Regions from separate parts of the Bacillus sp. AMCV2 genome, predicted to be linked through region 2. Evidence: predicted binding sites of a transcription regulator. Region 2 holds the regulator's gene; each other region holds the start of a gene.

Region 1 (5,394 bases), 1.5 Mb from region 2:
ATGTCTATTAAATAATCTGCTGCCATCATCGTGTCCTCATCATGTTCGACAACAATCAGCGTGTTCCCGAGGTCTCTCATATTTTTCAGAGCGCTGATCAAGCGGTCGTTATCACGCTGATGCAGACCGATAGACGGCTCATCTAAAATATAAAGCACACCGGATAAACGCGAGCCAATTTGAGTCGCCAGCCTGATGCGCTGCGCCTCTCCCCCGGACAATGTACCCGCTGCCCTGCTCAATGTCAGGTAATCGAGGCCGACTTTGTCCAGAAAGCTTAAGCGCTCCACAATTTCGCGCAAAATCAAATTGGCGATCTGCATATCCTTCTCAGAAAGGGTGAGATCTTTAAAGAAGGCAAGTGCGTCTGCGACAGACAGCTCGGTAATTTTTCCAATGTGGCGGCCGTCAATCAGTACGGCAAGCGCCTCTTTCTTTAACCGATAGCCTTTGCACGTCGGACAAGATTTCTGAGACATATACTGCTCCATTTGCTCACGGATGAAATCGGAGCCTGTCTCCTTATATCGTCTTTCAATGTTGCGCAATACGCCTTCAAATTGAATTTCACCTTCACGGATTTGTCCAAAATCATTTTCATATCGGAAATAAATCAGGTCATCTCCGCTGCCGTACAGCACTTTATCCAGTTGATGCTTCGGCAAATCTTTGACCGGCACATCCATATCAATCCCGTAGTGGGTGCAGACTGCCTCAAGCAGCTGAGGATAATATTGTGAGCTGATCGGTGTCCAAGGGGCGACCGCATTCTCCTTCAATGACAAATCTTGATTGGGGATGACAAGATCGGCATCCACTTCAAGCTTCATTCCGAGACCGTCACACGTCGGACACGCCCCGAACGGACTGTTAAACGAAAACAGACGCGGCTCAAGTTCACCAATTGAAAATCCGCAGTGCGGACAGGCATGATGCTCGCTGAACATCAGCTCTTCCTCACCGATGACATCGATCATAACCCGTCCTTCACCTAAACGGAGCGCCGTTTCCAATGAATCTGACAGCCGTGCTGCCACGCCTTCTTTCACGACAATCCGGTCAATGACTACCTCAATGGAATGCTTCTTGTTCTTTTCTAATTCGATATCGTCGGAAAGCTCAGCCATCTCGCCGTCAATTCTGACTCTGACATAGCCTTGTTTTCTAATCTGTTCAAGCACTTTGACATGAGCGCCTTTTCGGCCCGAGACAATCGGCGCCAGCACCTGAAGCTTCGTCCGTTCCGGGTATTCCAGAATTCTGTCCACCATTTGCTCGATGGTCTGGGATGTAATCTCAATTCCGTGCTCCGGACAATGAGGCTTCCCTACTCTCGCATATAAAAGACGCAGATAATCATAAATCTCAGTTACCGTACCGACAGTAGACCTCGGATTGCGGCTCGTTGTTTTCTGATCGATGCTGATGGCGGGAGAGAGCCCCTCAATTGCATCCACATCAGGCTTATCCATTTGCCCTAAAAACTGGCGGGCATAAGCAGACAGCGACTCGACATACCGTCTCTGTCCTTCAGCATATATCGTGTCAAAGGCAAGGGAGGATTTACCTGATCCGGACAAACCCGTGACAACGACAAGCTGATCTCTCGGAATCGTTACATCTATATTTTTCAGGTTATGCGCCCTGGCTCCCTTCACCTCTATCCGATCCATAGCCATTTGTTCATCATCCTTCCGCTTTTAGCTCTAAAAGTAAATCGCGAAGCTCCGCGGCTCTTTCAAAGTCAAGCGCCTTGGCGGCTTCCTTCATTTCATGCTCCATCTGTTCAACGACTTTCTGGCGTTCTTTCTTCGTCATTTTCGACAGCTTCGGCGCGGCTTTTGTTTTGTATTCCGCTTTATCCTCAGCTGCTACTGTGGCACGAATGACATCGCGAATTTCTTTATTTATCGTTTTCGGCGTAATGCCGTGCTCTTCGTTAAACCGCTCCTGCTGCTCGCGGCGGCGTTTTGTTTCATTAATCGCAATTTCCATAGACTTCGTTATTTTATCGGCGTACATAATGACGCGGCCTTCCGCATTTCTCGCTGCCCGTCCAATGGTCTGGATCAGCGAACGCTCCGAACGAAGGAAACCTTCCTTATCCGCATCCAAAATCGCAACAAGGGATACTTCGGGAATGTCCAAACCTTCCCTCAGCAGGTTGATGCCGACAAGCACATCGTACTTGCCAAGGCGAAGGTCGCGGATAATTTCAATCCGTTCAAGCGTTTTGATCTCAGAATGCAGATAGTTTACTTTAATGCCGATTTCCTTTAAATAATCGGTCAGATCCTCTGACATCTTCTTCGTCAAAGTTGTCACAAGCACCCGTTCATTCCGCTCGATTCTTGCTTGAATTTCGCCGATCAAGTCGTCAATCTGGCCTTCGATTGGACGTACGTCAATAAGTGGGTCAAGAAGCCCCGTCGGACGAATGATCTGTTCGACCATTTCATCTGTATGTTCAATCTCGTACGGCCCTGGTGTTGCTGATACATACACGATATTGTGCATATGCTTTTCAAATTCCTCAAAACGAAGCGGACGGTTATCAAGCGCTGATGGAAGCCGAAAGCCGTGATCCACGAGCACCTGTTTCCGCGCCTGGTCTCCGTTAAACATGCCGCGCACCTGAGGAATTGTCACATGCGACTCATCCACCACGATCATAAAATCGTCTGGGAAATAATCAAGAAGCGTATACGGCGTTGAACCTGGAGGCCGCAGAGTCAAATGTCTTGAATAGTTCTCGATGCCGGAGCAGAAACCCATTTCACGCATCATTTCAAGATCATATCTTGTCCGCTGCTCTAAACGCTGCGCTTCAAGGAGTTTTCCGTTTTCGTGCATGACCTTCAGCTGCTCCTCAAGCTCCTTCTCGATATTTTGAATCGCCTTCTCCATTTTCTCGGCCCGCGTTACGAAGTGGGAAGCCGGGAAAATCGCAACATGATCTCGGTCGCCGAGAATTTCTCCTGTCAGCGCATCCACTTCCCGAATCCGTTCGATTTCGTCACCGAAAAATTCAACTCTGATACAATGCTCATCACGAGATGCCGGAAAGATTTCCACTACATCCCCGCGCACACGAAATGTACCGCGCTGAAAGTCGATATCGTTGCGGGCATATTGGATGTCTACAAGTTTTCTGAGCAGCTCGTTGCGCTCAATTTCCATTTCAGTCCGCAGTGACACAACCATTTCCCGGTATTCCTCAGGCGAACCGAGGCCGTATATACAAGACACACTCGCAATAATAATGACATCTCTGCGCTCAAACAAAGCTGATGTGGCGGAGTGTCTCAGTTTATCAATTTCATCATTAATACTAGCGTCTTTCTCTATAAATGTATCCGTTTGAGGCACATACGCCTCCGGCTGATAATAATCATAGTAGCTGACAAAATACTCGACAGCATTGTTCGGAAAAAATTCCTTGAACTCACTGTAAAGCTGTCCAGCAAGGGTTTTGTTATGGGCAATCACGAGAGTCGGCTTATTGACTTCTTTAATCAAATTAGACACCGTAAATGTTTTCCCAGTTCCTGTCGCACCCAGCAGAGTCTGATGCTTCTTGCCCTCCTGAATTCCTTTCACAAGCTTTTCAATGGCTTTCGGCTGATCTCCCTGGGGCTGATATTTCGAGACTAACTCAAAGCGATCTTTCACAAAAATAAGCCTCCGTTTCTTTAACGAAATCTTCCTATAGATATAGTAACACAATGGAAAGCAAAATCACCAAAAATACGAACTAAAGTTCGGTGGTTTTTTATTTCCAGCTGTTTTTGTGTATAAAAAACCTGCTTTTAAAACGTAAAAGCAGGTTTTCAGTCTTTATATTCATTATGTCCGATTTATTCTTCTTTTTTCTCTGCAGCTTTTTTGGCCATATACAGTCCCCCAGCCACAAGAGACACAACATCCAATCCTACAATAAAATACGTTTCTGTATAGCCTTTTAAATAAGAGGCAAACAGCAATGCAGCTGTTAAAGCGATCGCCACATAATGATTAAAGGTGACTCTAGTAAATAGAACAACAAGCATAAAAGGGAAAAACAATGCAAAAACGGCTTTTGTAATCAACAAAAACCCTCCTCAGGGATTCTTCATCTGATCTGATTATAGTAAAAAATGAAGAATCGGACAATCGTGCATTCGCTCCCTCTGCTACACCATACCCCTTTTCAGCCAAAATCAATCACCATATTTGCATTTTGGTGCCGGTCAAAACTTATTCCATGGTGCTGCTGTTCTAATCAGCGGCACTTTTTTTATTACATCATCAAGTCCGCCGCCAGATTCCGAGAATAAAAGAAAATAGGCATACAGTACCAGTACGGCCGCATTTTTCATGATAATCTAACTAACTTAACTATTCATTTTATTTAGGACTTTCTGCGTTTGACAGCATTTTCCTGAAAACCTACAATTGAACGATAGTGTTCACTATCATTTTTGAACACTGGCTCCGTCATAAAAACTAGAGAGAAAAACAAAATGAAGGAAAGAGGGGTTTCAAATATGTATTCTGTTTTATTTCGCCAGGCAGAAGAGTCCAGCCAGCTGGCTGGAGCAAAAGGAATGAATTTGATTAAATTGACCAAACACGGTCTTCCTGTTCCGGACGGGTTTATTATTCAAACGAATGCGCTCGCACGTTTTATGGAGGACAACCAGCTTCAAGAGACTAGTGAAAACGTCGAAAGCGAGATCATTTCCGGAACATTTTCGGATGAGCTGAAAAATGAGCTGACTAGTTCCTTTTATAAGCTTAGAGAATCATATCGATCCGTAGCCGTGCGTTCTTCGTCTGCCTCGGAAGATTTAGAAGGCGCCTCATTCGCGGGTCAATATGAAACCTACTTAAATATCAAAACAGAGGAAGAGTTTCTGGCTAAAGTGAAAGAATGCTGGGCCTCATTTTTTTCTGGGCGGGTCAGCAGCTATAAGAAAAAAATGAACAATCAAATCGCAGAGCCGTTAATGGGAATAGTCGTTCAGGGGCTGATCGATTCAGAAATGTCAGGTGTTATCTTCAGCCGCAACCCTGTTACCCATGATAATAGAGAGCTTTTAATCAGCGCCAGCTACGGGTTGGGTGAAGCTGTTGTTTCAGGAAGTGTTACCCCAGACACGTTCATTGTTAATAAATCTTCGTTTGAGATTCAGAAAGAAATAGGTGCAAAGGAAATCTACATGGAGTCTGCGGCAGAAGGAATTGCTGAAAAAGAAACGAGTGAAGACATGCGCAGCCGTTTTTGCCTTACAGATGAACAAGTGATTGAATTGGCTGAAATCACAAAAAAAACCGAAGACCTGTACGGATATCCTGTCGATATAGAATTTGGAATTGCTGATCATCAAATATACCTTCTGCAAGCTCGTCCGA
Region 2 (5,394 bases):
GGGCCCTTAAAATGACGGGAAACCATGAATATGTCATTTCATTACACGGGTACGCAGAAGAAGATCAGCAGATCGAAGTCGGCGGTACAGATCGCGTAAGAGCGGCAGATTTAGTTGAGAAATTGCAGCATGCCGGTTTTCCTGCTGTATTGCTCAATACGGACCATCCGCATGCGGGCGTTAGTCCGAATAACATTGCAAATAAATCAAAAACAGGTTTAAGTATCCAGATAGAAATGAGCACTGGCTTTCGAAAGTCTTTGTTCGGCATCTTTTCTTTAAAAAGCAGAGCTGTTACTCAAAATGAGAGGTTTTATGAGTTTACAGAAGTGATGTTCCGTTTTCTCAAAAATAGCTACTGAAAAATAGGAGGCGATAAGACAGCCTCCTATTCCTTATGTTTCTCATTCGTTTCGGGAAACAACTCGTCTGCGGCTTCCGTTTGATACTGCAACGTGTTATCTCTCGCTGACAGTTCATTTCGGAAATTTTCATCAAGCACATTTTTCAGTAAATACCGATGAAAAAAGTATTCAAAAACAGTAAGACAGGCAGCGGAAAGGAGAGCCGCTCCAAATGGTGAGAAATCGTTTCTTGTTTGGGTTAAAACAAATACCCAAAGAATAACGAATGAAAGGCCAAAGTCAGCCAATGAAGCTGTAATATTGTTTGTTCTGGGTAAGACGAGCATGTCACCAGAAAGATAAGAAACAAAACCTAAGAAAAGTGCAATAAACATCACACTTAAAAAGGATGCGTGATAGACTCTGTCCAAAATCACATATAAAAGGGCGAGAGTGAAAGCAATCTTTGAAGCAAGCGCAATGATATGTTTCATTTGACCACCTAAATTGTTATTTTTTGAAGGAAATTCTTGGGCGTAAACAAGTGATAAATAATGCAATTCAAAACCATTCATAATGTCATGTTACTATTTTAAACAGTCCGTTTTTGTTTACACTGGTATTTTTTTCAGCTGTATGAAACTTTCTTATGAAAAAGTCGTATATGTGGTGATCAGCTTTCAAGGGGGGAATGATTTGTGGAGATAAAAGGAATCAATCACTTGCTATTTTCAGTTTCGCATTTGGATACATCGATTGATTTTTATCAAAAAGTGTTTGGTGCAAAGCTATTGGTAAAGGGAAGAACAACTGCATATTTTGATATGAACGGCATCTGGCTAGCTCTTAATGAAGAACCAGACATCCCGAGAAATGACATTAAGCTTTCTTATACCCATATTGCTTTTACAATTGAAGATCATGAATTTGAGGAGGTGTCAGCTAAATTAAAAAGACAACATGTCAATATTCTGCCTGGCAGAGAACGAGATGAACGCGATCGAAAATCAATTTATTTTACCGACCCTGACGGCCACAAATTTGAATTTCATACCGGAACCCTTCAAGACAGGCTTCGATATTACAAACAAGAAAAAACGCATATGCACTTTTATGATGAAACGGCCTTTTGATATCACAACCATATTTCATATAAGGTTAAATTGAAAGAAGGGTGTTGGGGGAGACTTTATGTTTGGGGAAGGTTTCTACCCGACTTGTTCAACGATGCCATATCTTTTGAACTGCACAAGTGATTGGGTGAAGGTGAAATTGAAATACACATTACATTTTATATGAAGAAAGCGAGCTGTTTTAACAGAAATATGAACTAATTAAACTGTGTACTAAATTTTCATTATATTTCAATTGCCTCGCCCCTTAATAAATATGAAACCGCATCCTTCCACGACCTAAAAAATGAAACGTTTTTAAGAAGATAGCGTCTAATATTCTAAACGTTCATATTTTGATAAAAGTTTCCTGAAGGAAAAAAAATTTCTTGACTTCAACAATCTTTTGGTGGATAATTATGGTGTAAACATGATGTTCTTTTTCCTCCTATTCAGGCTCGCACCCAAAAGTCAGGGCGAGCCTGCTTTTTTTGAACAACAAACCCCCTCTCCGTAAAGGAAGAGGGGGTTATTTCATGCATCTGATAGATCAATAGATTAATGGACGGTTCTGAACACGCCAATCACTTTCCCTAGAATGCTGACATTCTGCAAAATGATAGGTTCCATCGTTGGGTTCTCAGGCTGCAAGCGAATGTGGGTATCCTCTTTATAGAATCGTTTTACAGTTGCTTCATCATCTTCTGTCATCGCAACTACAATTTCCCCATTGTTCGCTGTGTTTTGCTGTTTAACGATGACATAGTCCTTATCGAGAATACCGGCATCTATCATACTGTCTCCCATAATCTCCAGCATAAATACATGCTCGTCTGGAGGAACCATGCGGTCAGGGAGCGGAAAATATTCTTCAATATTTTCTACTGCTGTAATAGGAGATCCCGCCGTGACTTTCCCGATGACCGGTACATTAACGACCTGGCTTTGCGGAATGTCTACTTCTTCATCAAGAATTTCTATTGCTCTTGGTTTTGTCGGATCCCGTCTGATCAGTCCTTTTGTTTCCAAGCGGGCCAAATGGCCGTGGACAGTAGAGCTGGACGCAAGCCCGACAGCCTCTCCGATCTCTCTAACGGAAGGCGGATATCCTTTTGATTTAACCTCTGCTTTAATAAAACGGAGGATATCAAGTTGCCTTTTTGATAGCTTCGTCATTTTTCGCACCTCAAAACGTCGATTTTAAGAAGATTATAGCATGATTTTCCTTACAGTACAAACATAGGTTCGAAAAAACAATTGACAGAAACGTTTGTTCGTATATACTGAAATTATAAAAATGCGAACAAACATTCCTGTTGGAGGTTATGATCATGAGTAAAGAATCTATTATTTTTGTCGGTCTGTTCACAGTGATTTTGAGCGCGGTTATCCTTATGCTGTCATATACAAGCAGCGGCCAGGAGCTTAATCAGTATGTTAAAATAGAAGTCCAGCAAGGCGACACACTTTGGTCAATTGCTGATCGGGTAGCAGATACAAAAAAGATAAACAAAAATGATTTTATTGAATGGGTAGCTGATAAAAATCAACTACAAACATCTGATATCCAGCCGGGTGATGAGTTAGTGATCCCATTGAAAAAGAAGCATCAGGATGCATATGAATTGGCAACTGTAAGATAGAGAGGAAAGAGAGATAAAATGAAAGCACTCATTTATGCCCGTGTAAGCACAAATAAAGAACAGCAGGAAACGTCATTAAAGCGGCAGGAGGAGGAGCTTACGGCCATTGCAGCGGAGAACGGCATGGAAGTGGTCAAAGTGATTTCAGAAAAAGCCAGCGGATATGAAATGGATCGGGATGGTGTATTTGAGCTGCTTGATGAGATTAAGAACGCTGGAATTGATGTCATTTTGGTTCAAGACGAGACAAGGCTCGGGCGGGGAAACGCAAAAATCGCACTGCTTCATTGTATTTACAGAGAAGGTGTGAAAGTCTATACAACGGCTCACAGAGGTGAACTGGAGTTATCGGAGGCTGACTCAATGGTCTTGGAAATCGTCAGCATTGTGGAAGAGTATCAGCGAAAGATTCACAACATGAAAATCAGACGGGGAATGAAGCGTGCAGTAAAAAACGGTTTTAAACCGCAAAAAAACTTAAAAAACCAACATGAGAACAGTGGAAAAGAAAAAATAGAGGTGCCAATCTCTGAGATCGTCCGCCTAAGAGCGAATAAACTGACGTTTGCTGAAATCGCGGCTACCCTAAGAGGGTTTGGCTATGATGTCTCTAAAGCAACCGTTCACCGGCGTTTTCAGGAATACATAGAGAATGAAGAGACAGCAGAGTGAATCAGTTGTAAAACTTTTTTTGATCTAGTACTATATAGACAAAATGCAATAAAGGAGTTTAACATGATTTCAAACGCGAAAATTGCCAGAATTAATGAGCTTGCTGCCAAAGCTAAAGCTGGCGTTATTACAGAAGAAGAAAAAGCCGAACAGCAAAAGCTCCGTCAAGAGTACTTGAAAGGTTTTCGTTCTTCTATGAAGAACACGTTAAAAAGTGTGAAAATCATTGACCCAGAAGGCAATGATGTAACACCGGAAAAGCTAAAAAGAGAACAAAGAAATAACAAACTTCACTAATAAAAGAGGAATACGGCAATATCGTATTCCTCTTTTGCATATACTATAATCAAAACTCTTATGTGACAAAATTCAACAAGTTTCTCTCAAATTTAAGCTGAAACAGTTGAGAAAAAGTCGTCAGACATTTATGATGTAAGGGTACAACACATAAGGAAGGGGATTTTTATGGATACAATTGAAAAGAAATCAGTTGCTACCATTCGCACACTGTCAATAGACGCTATTGAAAAAGCAAATTCTGGTCACCCAGGGATGCCGATGGGAGCCGCTCCAATGGCATACACGCTGTGGACAAAATTTATGAACGTAAGTCCGGCAAACCCTGGCTGGTTTAACCGTGACCGTTTTGTTTTATCTGCTGGACACGGGTCAGCACTATTATACAGCATGCTTCATTTAAGCGGGTTTGATCTTAGTATTGAAGATCTTAAGGGATTCCGCCAGTGGGGCAGCAAAACACCTGGACACCCGGAATTCGGACATACTGCCGGTGTTGATGCTACAACAGGACCGCTTGGTCAAGGAATTGCCATGGCAGTCGGTATGGCAATTGCTGAACGCCATTTAGCGGAAACATACAACCGCGATTCATTTAACGTAGTCGATCATTATACATACAGTATTTGCGGTGATGGTGATTTAATGGAAGGTATTTCTTCTGAAGCCGCTTCACTCGCAGGCCATCTTCAGCTTGGCCGTCTGATCGTACTATACGATTCTAATGACATCTCTCTTGATGGAGACCTCGACCGTTCATTCTCTGAAAACGTGAAACAGCGTTTTGAAGCAATGAATTGGGAAGTTCTTTATGTTGAGGATGGAAACAATATTGAAGAATTAACAGCGGCTATCGAAAAAGCACGCCAAAATGAAAAGAAACCTACATTAATTGAAGTGAAAACGACAATCGGATTCGGTTCACCTAACCGTGCCGGTACATCCGGTGTTCACGGTGCGCCGCTTGGTAAAGAGGAAAGCAAATTAACAAAAGAAGCTTACGCGTGGACGTATGAAGAAGACTTCTACGTTCCGTCAGAAGTTTATGAGCATTTCGCTGCAGCTGTTAAAGAATCAGGTGAGAAAAAAGAACAAGAATGGAATGCTCAATTCGCTAAATATAAAGAAGTTTATCCTGAACTTGCTGAACAGCTTGAACTGGCAATCAAAGGAGAGCTTCCGAAGGACTGGGATCAAGAGGTTCCTGTGTATGAAAAAGGAAGCAGCCTGGCATCCCGTGCATCTTCCGGTGAAGTTCTCAACGGACTTGCGAAAAAAATTCCTTTCTTTGTCGGAGGTTCTGCTGACCTAGCGGGATCGAACAAA
Region 3 (5,394 bases), 730 kb from region 2:
GCTAAAGGAAATGTTTTGAACAAAATCGGAATTCCTTCTCACATGGTTTGGGGTTATATTGGCGTTGTCATCTTTATGGTTGGAGATGGCCTCGAACAAGGCTGGCTGTCTCCTTTTCTCGTTGATCATGGTCTCAGTATGCAGCAATCCGCATCGTTATTTACCATGTACGGCATTGCTGTCACCATCTCAGCTTGGCTTTCAGGAACGTTTGTCCAAACTTGGGGGCCGAGAAAAACGATGACTGTCGGATTGCTTGCATTTATCCTCGGTTCGGCCGCTTTTATCGGCTGGGCGATTCCTCATATGTATTATCCAGCTCTCTTGGGCAGCTATGCTCTTAGAGGCTTGGGATATCCGCTGTTTGCATACTCTTTTCTCGTATGGGTATCATACAGCACCTCTCAAAATATTCTCGGAAAAGCCGTCGGCTGGTTTTGGTTTATGTTTACGTGCGGCCTTAACGTGCTCGGCCCGTTCTATTCCAGCTATGCAGTTCCGGCCTTTGGAGAAATCAATACGCTTTGGAGCGCTTTACTGTTTGTGGCGGCAGGCGGAATTCTTGCCTTATTTTTTAACAAAGATAAATTTATTCCGATACAAAAACAAGATCAGCCGAAATGGAAAGAATTGTCGAAGGCATTTACAATTATGTTTGAAAACCCTAAGGTAGGCATCGGCGGAGTGGTCAAGACGATTAATGCGATAGGACAATTTGGATTTGCCATCTTTCTTCCTACTTATTTAGCACGATACGGGTATTCGGTTTCGGAATGGCTGCAAATATGGGGGACGCTGTTTTTTGTGAATATTGTGTTTAATATCATTTTCGGTGCAGTCGGAGATAAACTTGGCTGGCGCAATACGGTCATGTGGTTTGGCGGTGTCGGATGCGGTATTTTTACGCTGGCGCTGTATTACACGCCTCAGCTGATCGGGCATCAGTATTGGGTGCTCATGATTATCGCCTGCTGCTATGGCGCGGCTTTAGCAGGCTACGTTCCATTAAGCGCGCTTTTGCCGACGCTTGCACCTGATAATAAAGGTGCTGCCATGTCAGTGTTGAATTTGGGATCTGGTTTATGTGCGTTTATCGCGCCGGGCATCGTGAGTCTTTTCATTGGGCCGCTCGGTGCAGGCGGCGTGATTTGGATCTTTGCGGCATTGTATTTTTTCAGTGCCTTTCTGACGCGATTCTTGACAATTTCTGAGCAAAGCACAGATGTGTATACGGAGGAACGGTTTGTCAGTGAAAATGTGCAGACAAATTTTGATAAAACGGTTAAGCAGTAGCCTCTTTGGTCAAACTAATCATAAACGTGTGCAAAGAGGTGTAGAGGGTGAAACGATTCAGCACGGCGTATCTTTTGCTGGGCATTCTTTGCTCAGCGGCAGTATTTTTAATAGGAGCTCCTTCCCGCGCACTTGGCGCGGAAGTGGAGCACTATGAGCCGCTGCAGGTGCATGTGCAGCTTGAAAAGGTGTATTTGGACGGCGATGTCAGCATTGAGCATAAGCATGAAAAAGTGTTTTCTATGGATGATTTTTGGGCAGCTTATGCCGGATGGACGCTTGTGGAACAAAAAAAGGGATATGTGCTCTTCCGGAAGCAAATGGACGATATTTCTCCGCTCAGCAAGGTCAACGGGTATATCGGTGTATCGGATAATGGAGTGATTTCCACTTTTCATGGGCGGCCTGAGCCAGCTTCCGAACCAATTCAGTCTTTTTTTCAAATTGATTTAGAAAGGCTGGAAAGCCATATGCAAAAAAATCTGCTGAAAGGCATTCCATTTCGGACAAAAGCGGAGTTTGAGGATGTCATCGAACATATGAAGACATACAGCGGGTAGCGTCCGCTGATTGAAGACATGTATTCATGTCTTTTTTTTCGTGAAAGAATGAGAGAGAAGCGAACATATGTTAACTTTTCTATAAGACTTTGGCTGTTTTTATGGTACAATGAAGAACAGTCAAAGAGGTGAATTTGCGTGATTGAATTTGTTAAAGGGACGATTGATTATGTATCTCCCCAATATATTGTCATAGAGAACGGCGGCATCGGCTATCAGATTTTCACGCCGAATCCGTTTATATATAAGGAGAGAAGCCAAGAAACGATTTTTACATACCATCATATCAGAGAGGATGCTTTTTCGCTTTACGGTTTTTCAACAAGAGAGGAGAAGGCGCTCTTTACAAAGCTGTTAAACGTGACCGGAATTGGCCCGAAAGGAGCACTTGCCATCTTGGGCTCGGGTGATCCCGGAGCGGTCATCCAAGCAATTGAAAATGAGGATGAAGCTTTTTTGGTCAAGTTTCCTGGAGTAGGAAAGAAAACCGCACGCCAGATTATTCTAGATTTAAAAGGAAAGCTAGCAGATGTTGTGCCTGAAATGATTGAAAATCTGTTTAATCATGAAGAAAGGCTTGAAAAGCAAACAGCGGAAACGGCTCTTGAAGAAGCACTTGAAGCCCTCAGGGTTCTCGGATATGCTGAAAAAGAAATCAAAAAGGTGCTTCCTCACCTTAAAGAAGAAATTGGGCTGACAACAGACCAATATGTGAAAAAAGCATTACAAAAACTATTAAAGTAAGGTGATGTTCATGGATGAACGGCTCGTCTCAAGTGAAGCAGACAACCATGAATCAGTGATAGAGCAAAGCCTGAGGCCGCAAAATCTGGCACAGTATATCGGGCAGCATAAGGTAAAAGAAAATTTGCGCGTGTTTATAGATGCGGCGAAAATGAGACAGGAGACGCTGGATCATGTTCTTCTGTACGGGCCGCCCGGACTCGGAAAAACAACGCTTGCTTCGATTGTTGCTAATGAAATGGGAGTGGAATTGCGGACGACATCAGGGCCTGCGATTGAAAGGCCTGGTGATTTGGCTGCTATATTAACGGCGCTGGAACCGGGAGATGTATTATTTATTGATGAAATACATAGGCTGCACAGATCGATCGAAGAGGTGCTTTATCCTGCAATGGAAGACTTTTGCCTGGACATTGTGATTGGCAAAGGCCCATCTGCCCGCTCGGTCCGGCTCGACCTTCCGCCTTTTACGCTGGTGGGAGCCACGACGAGGGTGGGGCTTTTGACGGCTCCTTTAAGAGACAGATTCGGCGTCATGTCTCGCCTTGAGTACTATACACAAGAAGAACTGGCGGATATTGTCACAAGAACCGCTGATGTATTCGAGGTTGAGATTGATAAACCGTCGGCTCTTGAAATTGCAAGAAGATCGAGAGGGACGCCCCGCGTGGCGAACCGCCTGCTGAGAAGGGTGCGCGATTTCGCCCAAGTGCTGGGTGACAGCAGGATTACGGAAGACATTTCTCAGAATGCGCTGGAGCGGCTTCAGGTTGACCGCCTCGGTTTGGATCATATTGATCATAAGCTGCTGATGGGCATGATCGAAAAATTCAACGGCGGCCCAGTAGGCCTTGATACGATTTCAGCTACCATCGGCGAGGAATCGCATACGATTGAAGACGTATATGAACCATATCTGCTGCAAATTGGATTTATACAAAGAACGCCGCGTGGAAGGATCGTGACACCGGCCGTTTATCATCATTTCCAAATGGAGGCTCCCCGATATGACTGAATTTCCTAAGATCATTATGATTCTTGGTGCTGTTTTGCTTATTATCGGAGCAGTTTTGCATTTTGTCGGCAAGATGCCGGGAGATATTTTTGTAAAAAAAGGAAATGTCACGTTTTTCTTCCCGGTTGTCACTTGTATTATTATAAGTGTGGTATTATCAATTTTGCTCAATCTTTTTGGCAGAATGAAATAACAAAAGACTAGAATAAAGGTGAAATCATCATGAAAGTCGATTTATTTGATTTTGAACTACCAGAACGTTTAATTGCACAAGTACCGTTGGAGCAGCGTGATGCTTCAAGGCTGATGGTGCTCGATAAACATACAGGAGAGCTTACTGACAGCTCGTTTAAACACATTATCAGCTTCTTTAACGAAGGCGATTGTCTAGTCCTGAACAATACCCGGGTGCTGCCTGCGCGGTTATTCGGCACAAAAGAGGATACCGGCGCGAAAGTGGAACTTCTTTTGCTGAAACAGGAAACCGGTGATAAATGGGAAACACTTGCCAAACCGGCGAAACGGGTGAAAAAAGGAACTGTTGTCACATTTGGAGACGGAAGATTGAAGGCAATCTGCACGGAAGAGCTTGAGCACGGCGGCAGAAAGATGGAATTTCAATATGACGGTATTTTCTACGAGGTGCTTGAATCCCTTGGAGAGATGCCGCTCCCTCCATATATCAAAGAACAGCTTGATGACAAAGAGCGCTACCAGACAGTGTATTCAAAAGAAATCGGCTCTGCTGCTGCGCCTACAGCTGGCCTTCACTTCACGGAAGAAATCTTACAGCAGCTGAAAGACAAAGGCGTGCAAATTGAGTTCATCACACTCCACGTAGGCCTTGGAACGTTTCGCCCTGTGAGTGCCGATGAAGTGGAAGAGCATAATATGCATGCAGAGTTTTATCAAATGTCAGAAGAAACGGCTGCAGCCTTAAACAAAGTAAGAGAAAATGGCGGCAGAATCATTTCTGTCGGCACGACCTCGACACGCACGCTTGAGACGATTGCCGGGGAACATGACGGGCAATTTAAAGCATCAAGCGGCTGGACATCTATTTTTATTTATCCGGGCTATGAATTTAAAGCCATTGACGGAATGATTACAAACTTCCATTTGCCGAAATCGTCATTGATTATGCTGGTAAGCGCGCTTGCTGGAAGAGAAAACATTCTGCGTGCCTATAACCATGCAGTGGAAGAGGAATACCGTTTCTTCAGCTTCGGAGACGCGATGCTGATTATATAATTTGAGAACAGGAGGCCTCATCAAAAGTGGCTGAACAACCAATACGCTATGAATTTATAAAAGAATGCAAACAAACAGGAGCGCGGCTGGGCAAAGTGCATACTCCTCACGGCTCCTTTGAAACGCCGGTTTTTATGCCGGTCGGCACACTGGCGACAGTCAAAACAATGTCGCCTGAAGAGCTGAAAGCAATGGATGCAGGCATCATTTTGAGCAACACTTATCATCTATGGCTTCGTCCGGGCCAAGACATTGTCAAAGAAGCGGGCGGGCTCCATAAATTTATGAACTGGGACCGCGCAATTTTAACAGATTCAGGCGGTTTTCAGGTCTTTTCTTTAAGCAAGTTTCGTAATATAGAGGAAGAGGGTGTCCATTTCCGCAATCATCTAAATGGAGACAAGCTGTTTTTATCTCCGGAAAAAGCGATGGAGATCCAAAACGCACTCGGCTCTGATATTATGATGGCGTTTGACGAATGCCCGCCATACCCGGCGGAGTACGACTACATGAAGAGGTCAGTTGAACGGA
Region 4 (5,394 bases), 170 kb from region 2:
GAGGCCGTGAACACCAACCTCAAATGTCGTTTGCTCACCCATCTCACGAATATAGTCATCGACCTCGCGGCGAGATTTTTCAACCATTTCTTCAATCCGTGCCGGATGAATACGGCCATCCTGAACGAGTTTATCAAGAGCAATTCTGGCTGTCTCACGTCTGATCGGATCAAATCCGGAAAGAATGACAGCTTCAGGCGTATCATCAATAATCAGGTCAATTCCTGTCAGCGTTTCAAGCGTACGAATGTTACGCCCTTCCCGTCCGATGATACGTCCTTTCATCTCATCATTTGGAAGATTGACAACTGATACCGTTGTTTCGGCAACGTGGTCCGCTGCGCAGCGCTGTAAGGCGAGTGAAAGAATGTTTTTCGCTTTCTTATCCGCCTCTTCTTTCGCACGGTTTTCAGTTTCTTTTGTCATGATGGCGATGTCATGTGAAAGCTCGTTTTCAACCCGCTCAAGAATGATTTGTTTCGCTTCATCACGAGTCAGACTCGAAATTCGTTCCAACTCAGACTGCTGCATACGAATCATCTCATCCACTTTGCTTTCCATCTCTTCAATATGTTGTTGTCGTTCATTCAGAGAATGATCTTTCTTCTCCAACATCGCTTCCCGTTTATCAATTCCCTCATGTTTGCGATCAAGGTTTTCCTCCTTTTGGAGTAAACGGTTTTCTTGTTTTTGAAGCTCATTTCGTCTTTCACGAACTTCCTGTTCAGCATCTATTCGAAGTTTGTGGATTTCATCCTTTGCTTCAAGCAGAGCTTCTTTTTTCAGTGCTTCAGCATCACGCTTCGCATCTTCAAGAATTTGCTCGGCTGCACCGCGTGCGCCCGCAATTTTCGCTTCGGCAATGGTTTTACGAACAAAGTAGCCAACAACTAAACCGAGTAGAATCAGCAAAATGGAGATGAGAACCATCATAATTGGGGTCATACTTTCACCTCCTCTTGCTATGAACTTGGTTGTTGCTTAAAAGTGTCGGCATGTACATTGTCTAGTTTTCTCAACATACAGAACCTTCACAGGGAATGAGTGTGTTCATCGCCCTTGTCAAGTTTAAATGGTTTAACAATCATGTTAAAAAAACAAATGTTACAACTTCATTGTAAATGTGTCGGAAATACTTGTCAAGCTTGCCATCTTAACGTTTGCAGGCCAGTCGTCTTTTCACGTGCCGAATGCAATTCATCCAAAAGAAGATCGCCAATCATTCTTGGTTTAGAAGCTGGTATATTTTATTGTTCACTTGGCCCAATTTAGCATTATTTTGAATGTTTGAGAACAAAATAACAATGGTTTGCCCAGATTTGCTAAAGCTGTTCAAGATATTGAAGCCCGGCATAACACCATGGTTTGAATAGCTTCCGGGAGCAACATAAAATCCCATGCCGTATGTGGAGCTGCTCCCTGGCGTAAACATCTTTTCATAGCTTTTTTGCGAATACAGTTTTCCGTCTATCAGCGCTTGGTCAAATTTGTACATATCTATAGCGCTCATATAAATATCACCCGCTCCATACAGCTGGGATAGATCAGGTATATACGGTGTAACTGTTTTGCTGCCCTCCATCTTATACCCGACAGCAGGATAAGGTTCTTTTTCATATGTTTTGTAAAAGCCTGCATGCGTCATTCCCGCAGGTTTAAAAATATGATTCTTTATGTACTGTTCATAGGGCTCACCGCTTACTTCAGCAATAATATAAGCGAGAACAGAATAGTTGGAATCCTTGTAGTCCCATACGCCCGGCTGACGTTTAATTCCCTGAAGTTCTATGTCTTTTATTAAATCGTCCGGAGTAATGGCGCCGTTTCCTTCAATATGTCCGTTTATCCCCGATGTATGTGTAAGCAGATTCTTCAAAGTAATCGTTTGTCCATTGGGAAAATGAGGTAAATACGTACTTACCGGATCACTTGTCTGAAGTTTCCCCTTTTCCTCAAGCTGCAAAATAGCAGTTGCAATCAGCGCTTTTTGTGATGAACCGACATAAAAAGATGTCAATGGATTATTTTGAATGTAGTGTTTACGGTCAGCATAGCCAAAACCTTTATTTGTTACAATTTCTCCATTTCTGACAATCATGGCTGTTCCGCTGAAACCGATCTCTTCTAAATAATTGCTGATTTTTTGATTTCGATCCACTGTTTTGATTTGTTCCTCTGATTTTTTGGCAGTTTTCTTTTTGACCTCTTTTTTCTGATCGGTATTTGAAACCGCTGCAATTTCTTGAGATGGCTCGTTTTCTTCACTATTTCGATGAATAGCATTCCAAATCGTAATGCAAACCATCACTGCTAAAAGACCAAGCAACAGTTTTCCTCTTTTATTTAGTTTTCTCCGTCTGCGTTTCGCAGTTCTTCTGCGGGTTGGGCTTGTCATTCATTTTTTCCTCCCAAAATAAATTCCATTTTGCACACGTTTTGTTAGACGAATAAAGCCCTAAAAAAGTTGTCAAAAAAAGCAATATTTTTATCATTTTTTTGCAAAATACAAAAAAGCTGAGTTTTTCACTCAGCCTTTTGTATCATTTGAAACTTATTTTATTTTTATTCTTCAAATTCGAGTTCTTCTTGTGTCTCTTCAGCTTGCTGCTGCACTACTCCGTTATTATCCAAGCCGTAATGTTCGCGAATTTGCTCCTGGATCATCAGCATGATATCTTTATTTTCTTTCAGGAATTGTTTTGCATTTTCACGGCCTTGGCCAAGACGCTCTTCTTCATAAGAGTACCATGAACCGCTTTTTTGCACGATATCAAGTTCAGTTCCTAGGTCAATGATTTCGCCTTCTTTTGAAATGCCTTCTCCGTACATAATGTCAACCTCGGCTGTACGGAACGGCGGAGCCACCTTGTTTTTCACGACTTTGATTTTCGTTTTGTTCCCCATTACGTCGTTGCCTTGTTTCAGCTGTTCAGCACGGCGCACTTCAAGACGCACGGAAGAGTAGAATTTCAACGCACGGCCGCCAGGAGTTGTTTCCGGATTCCCGAACATAACACCGACTTTTTCACGAATTTGGTTAATGAAAATCGCGATTGTCTTCGATTTGTTAATGGCCCCTGAAAGCTTACGAAGCGCTTGAGACATTAAGCGTGCTTGTAAACCGACATGAGAATCTCCCATGTCGCCTTCAATTTCCGCTTTCGGAACGAGAGCGGCTACAGAGTCGACAACGACAATGTCAACTGCCCCGCTTCGAACCAATGCTTCCGCAATTTCAAGCGCCTGCTCGCCTGTGTCAGGCTGAGACAGTAAAAGCTCTTCAATGTTAACACCGAGCTTTTGCGCGTATACCGGATCTAACGCATGCTCCGCATCGATAAACGCGGCTTGTCCGCCCTGCTGCTGAACTTCAGCAATCGCATGAAGCGCCACAGTTGTTTTACCTGAGCTTTCAGGACCGTATACTTCAATAATCCGTCCGCGAGGATATCCGCCAATTCCCAGTGCTGTATCGAGAGCGAGGGAGCCGCTTGGGACAGTAGAAATTCTTGTATCTGTCTTTTCTCCCAGTTTCATAATGGAACCTTTGCCGAACTGTTTTTCTATTTGTTTAAGAGCCATATCTAAGGCTGCCTGACGATCACTCATTCTATTTTTTCCTCCTTTATGTTACCACTACATATACTATACCCTGTTTGAAGGGATTTGCCAAGAAAAAAGCGAACGCATATTCGGATTTTTTCTTGGCGTGATTCCTATCAAAATATCATAATGTATCAGAGAAATCATGTTTTCTTAGGAGGATAATGTGCTGAAAATATTATTTTTGCTCTAAAAGCTTTAAGATTAAATGGCAGCCGTATTTAGCGCCGCGTTTTCTGATCCCCGTTCTGGAGCCCGCAAAGTGAAACTCGTGAACCTCTTCTTTACCATTTGCGGAAATGCCGATAAACACATGCCCAGGCTCATGCCCTTCTTGAGCATCAGGTCCTGCTACACCAGTAAAGCTAATGCCGATATCGCTGCCAGTGAGTTTTTGAACACCCTTAGCCAGTTCGGATGCGCACTCCTTGCTGACCGCCCCAAAACGATCTAATGTTTCCTTCTTGACACCAAGCACATTCTGCTTCACGTCGTTTGTATAGCAAACAACGCCCCCGGCAAATAATTTTGAGGCACCGCTATGATCCGTCAGCCATTCAGAAAACAGCCCTCCGGTAAAGCTTTCTGCCGCAGAAATTGTAATGCCTTTTTCCTTACACGCTATAGATAGCTCTTTTACAAGAGAAGTATCATCGTAACCATAGAAAAATTCACCGACACGCTCTAAGATAACGGCCTCTGTTTCTTTTAACAGACGCTCTGTTTCCTTTTCATCGGCGTGTTTGGCTGTCAAACGCAGCGTCACCTCTCCATCAGCCGCCAAAGGCGCAATTGTCGGATTGGTTTGCGCATCAATAATATCTTCCAAATCGGCTTCAAGCTGAGATTCACCGATACCGAAAAAGCGAAGAACGGTTGACACAATTTTTTCATTTGAACCCATCTTTTTCAGCAGAAGAGGTTTTGCCTCGTTTTCAAACATTGGACGCAATTCGCTCGGCGGTCCAGGAAGAAGCATATAATAGCGCGATTCATGCTCTGTGAGCATTCCCGGGGCCATTCCAAAGTGATTCGCCAGCACGTCAGAGCCTTCGATCACAAGCGCCTGTTTTCGGTTATTAGGTGACATCGTGCGTTTTGTTCGTTTGAAATAGTCCTCAATGGATTGGAATGCCTCATCATTTAACACAAGCGGACGTCCCAGCGTATTTGCAATCGTTTCTTTCGTCAGATCATCTTTTGTGGGTCCAAGACCTCCTGAAAAAATAATGAAGTCAGAGCGTTCTTCAGCAATGCGGATGACCTGCTTCAGCCGCTCCGGGTTATCTCCGACCGCTGTATGATAAAATACGTTGACCCCGATTTCAGCGAGCTGTTTGCTGATAAATTGAGCATTTGTATTGGCGATTTGGCCAAGCAGCAGCTCTGAACCGACTGCAATTATTTCTGCTTTTTTTGGAAATTCCATGACGAAGTCCTTCTTTCTTAGTTAGATGTTTTTAACGCTTCCCAGTTTTTAGAGAAGTATTCCCAGCCTGAGACGACAGTAAAGAAGACGGCTACCCACAGCGCCAAGTCAGCAAACGGGAATGACACAAGTTCAAATGGAAGATTATGAAGAAGCAATGCGGATACCGCAATAATCTGTGCCCAGGTTTTGATTTTACCAAGCATGTTAGCAGCTACGACTTCTCCTGTTCCGGCTAAGACAAGCCTTAAACCTGTCACGGCAAACTCCCTGCTGATAATCAGAATGACCATCCAAGCTGGAGCGAGATCAAATTGAACAAGGATAATTAACGCTGCGGATACGAGCAGTTTGTCCGCAAG

The links. The regulator LexA, encoded in region 2, represses DNA repair genes until DNA is damaged. The targets are predictions, from matches to a motif close to CGAACATATGTTCG.
Region 1: the regulator LexA is predicted to act here: its motif matches at 3,751-3,764, upstream of uvrB (excinuclease ABC subunit UvrB).
Region 3: the regulator LexA is predicted to act here: its motif matches at 1,914-1,927, upstream of ruvA (Holliday junction branch migration protein RuvA).
Region 4: the regulator LexA is predicted to act here: its motif matches at 3,682-3,695, upstream of recA (recombinase RecA).

What each region holds. Positions count from the first base shown of each region.
Region 1 covers NZ_JBVYIB010000002.1:3,451,399-3,456,792, forward strand. The annotation lists gene uvrA (excinuclease ABC subunit UvrA) at 1-1,679, opposite strand, end outside; gene uvrB (excinuclease ABC subunit UvrB) at 1,687-3,672, opposite strand; gene AC0OMA_RS17895 (CsbA family protein) at 3,858-4,088, opposite strand; gene AC0OMA_RS17900 (PEP/pyruvate-binding domain-containing protein) at 4,527-5,394, shown strand, end outside.
Region 2 covers NZ_JBVYIB010000002.1:1,924,964-1,930,357, forward strand. The annotation lists gene pghL (gamma-polyglutamate hydrolase PghL) at 1-362, shown strand, start outside; gene AC0OMA_RS09850 (YndM family protein) at 389-838, opposite strand; gene fosB (metallothiol transferase FosB) at 1,043-1,477, shown strand; partial or broken gene AC0OMA_RS09860 (hypothetical protein) at 1,386-1,643, shown strand; gene lexA (transcriptional repressor LexA) at 2,015-2,632, opposite strand; gene yneA (cell division suppressor protein YneA) at 2,782-3,099, shown strand; gene AC0OMA_RS09875 (YneB family resolvase-like protein) at 3,118-3,771, shown strand; gene AC0OMA_RS09880 (DUF896 domain-containing protein) at 3,835-4,068, shown strand; gene tkt (transketolase) at 4,237-5,394, shown strand, end outside.
Region 3 covers NZ_JBVYIB010000002.1:2,659,889-2,665,282, reverse strand. The annotation lists gene AC0OMA_RS13885 (RbtT/DalT/CsbX family MFS transporter) at 1-1,293, shown strand, start outside; gene bofC (sporulation cell-cell signaling protein BofC) at 1,341-1,853, shown strand; gene ruvA (Holliday junction branch migration protein RuvA) at 1,992-2,597, shown strand; gene ruvB (Holliday junction branch migration DNA helicase RuvB) at 2,608-3,612, shown strand; gene AC0OMA_RS13865 (DUF2905 domain-containing protein) at 3,605-3,805, shown strand; gene queA (tRNA preQ1(34) S-adenosylmethionine ribosyltransferase-isomerase QueA) at 3,835-4,863, shown strand; gene tgt (tRNA guanosine(34) transglycosylase Tgt) at 4,890-5,394, shown strand, end outside.
Region 4 covers NZ_JBVYIB010000002.1:1,756,838-1,762,231, reverse strand. The annotation lists gene rny (ribonuclease Y) at 1-945, opposite strand, end outside; gene AC0OMA_RS09270 (serine hydrolase domain-containing protein) at 1,220-2,395, opposite strand; gene recA (recombinase RecA) at 2,563-3,609, opposite strand; gene AC0OMA_RS09260 (competence/damage-inducible protein A) at 3,782-5,032, opposite strand; gene pgsA (CDP-diacylglycerol--glycerol-3-phosphate 3-phosphatidyltransferase) at 5,050-5,394, opposite strand, start outside.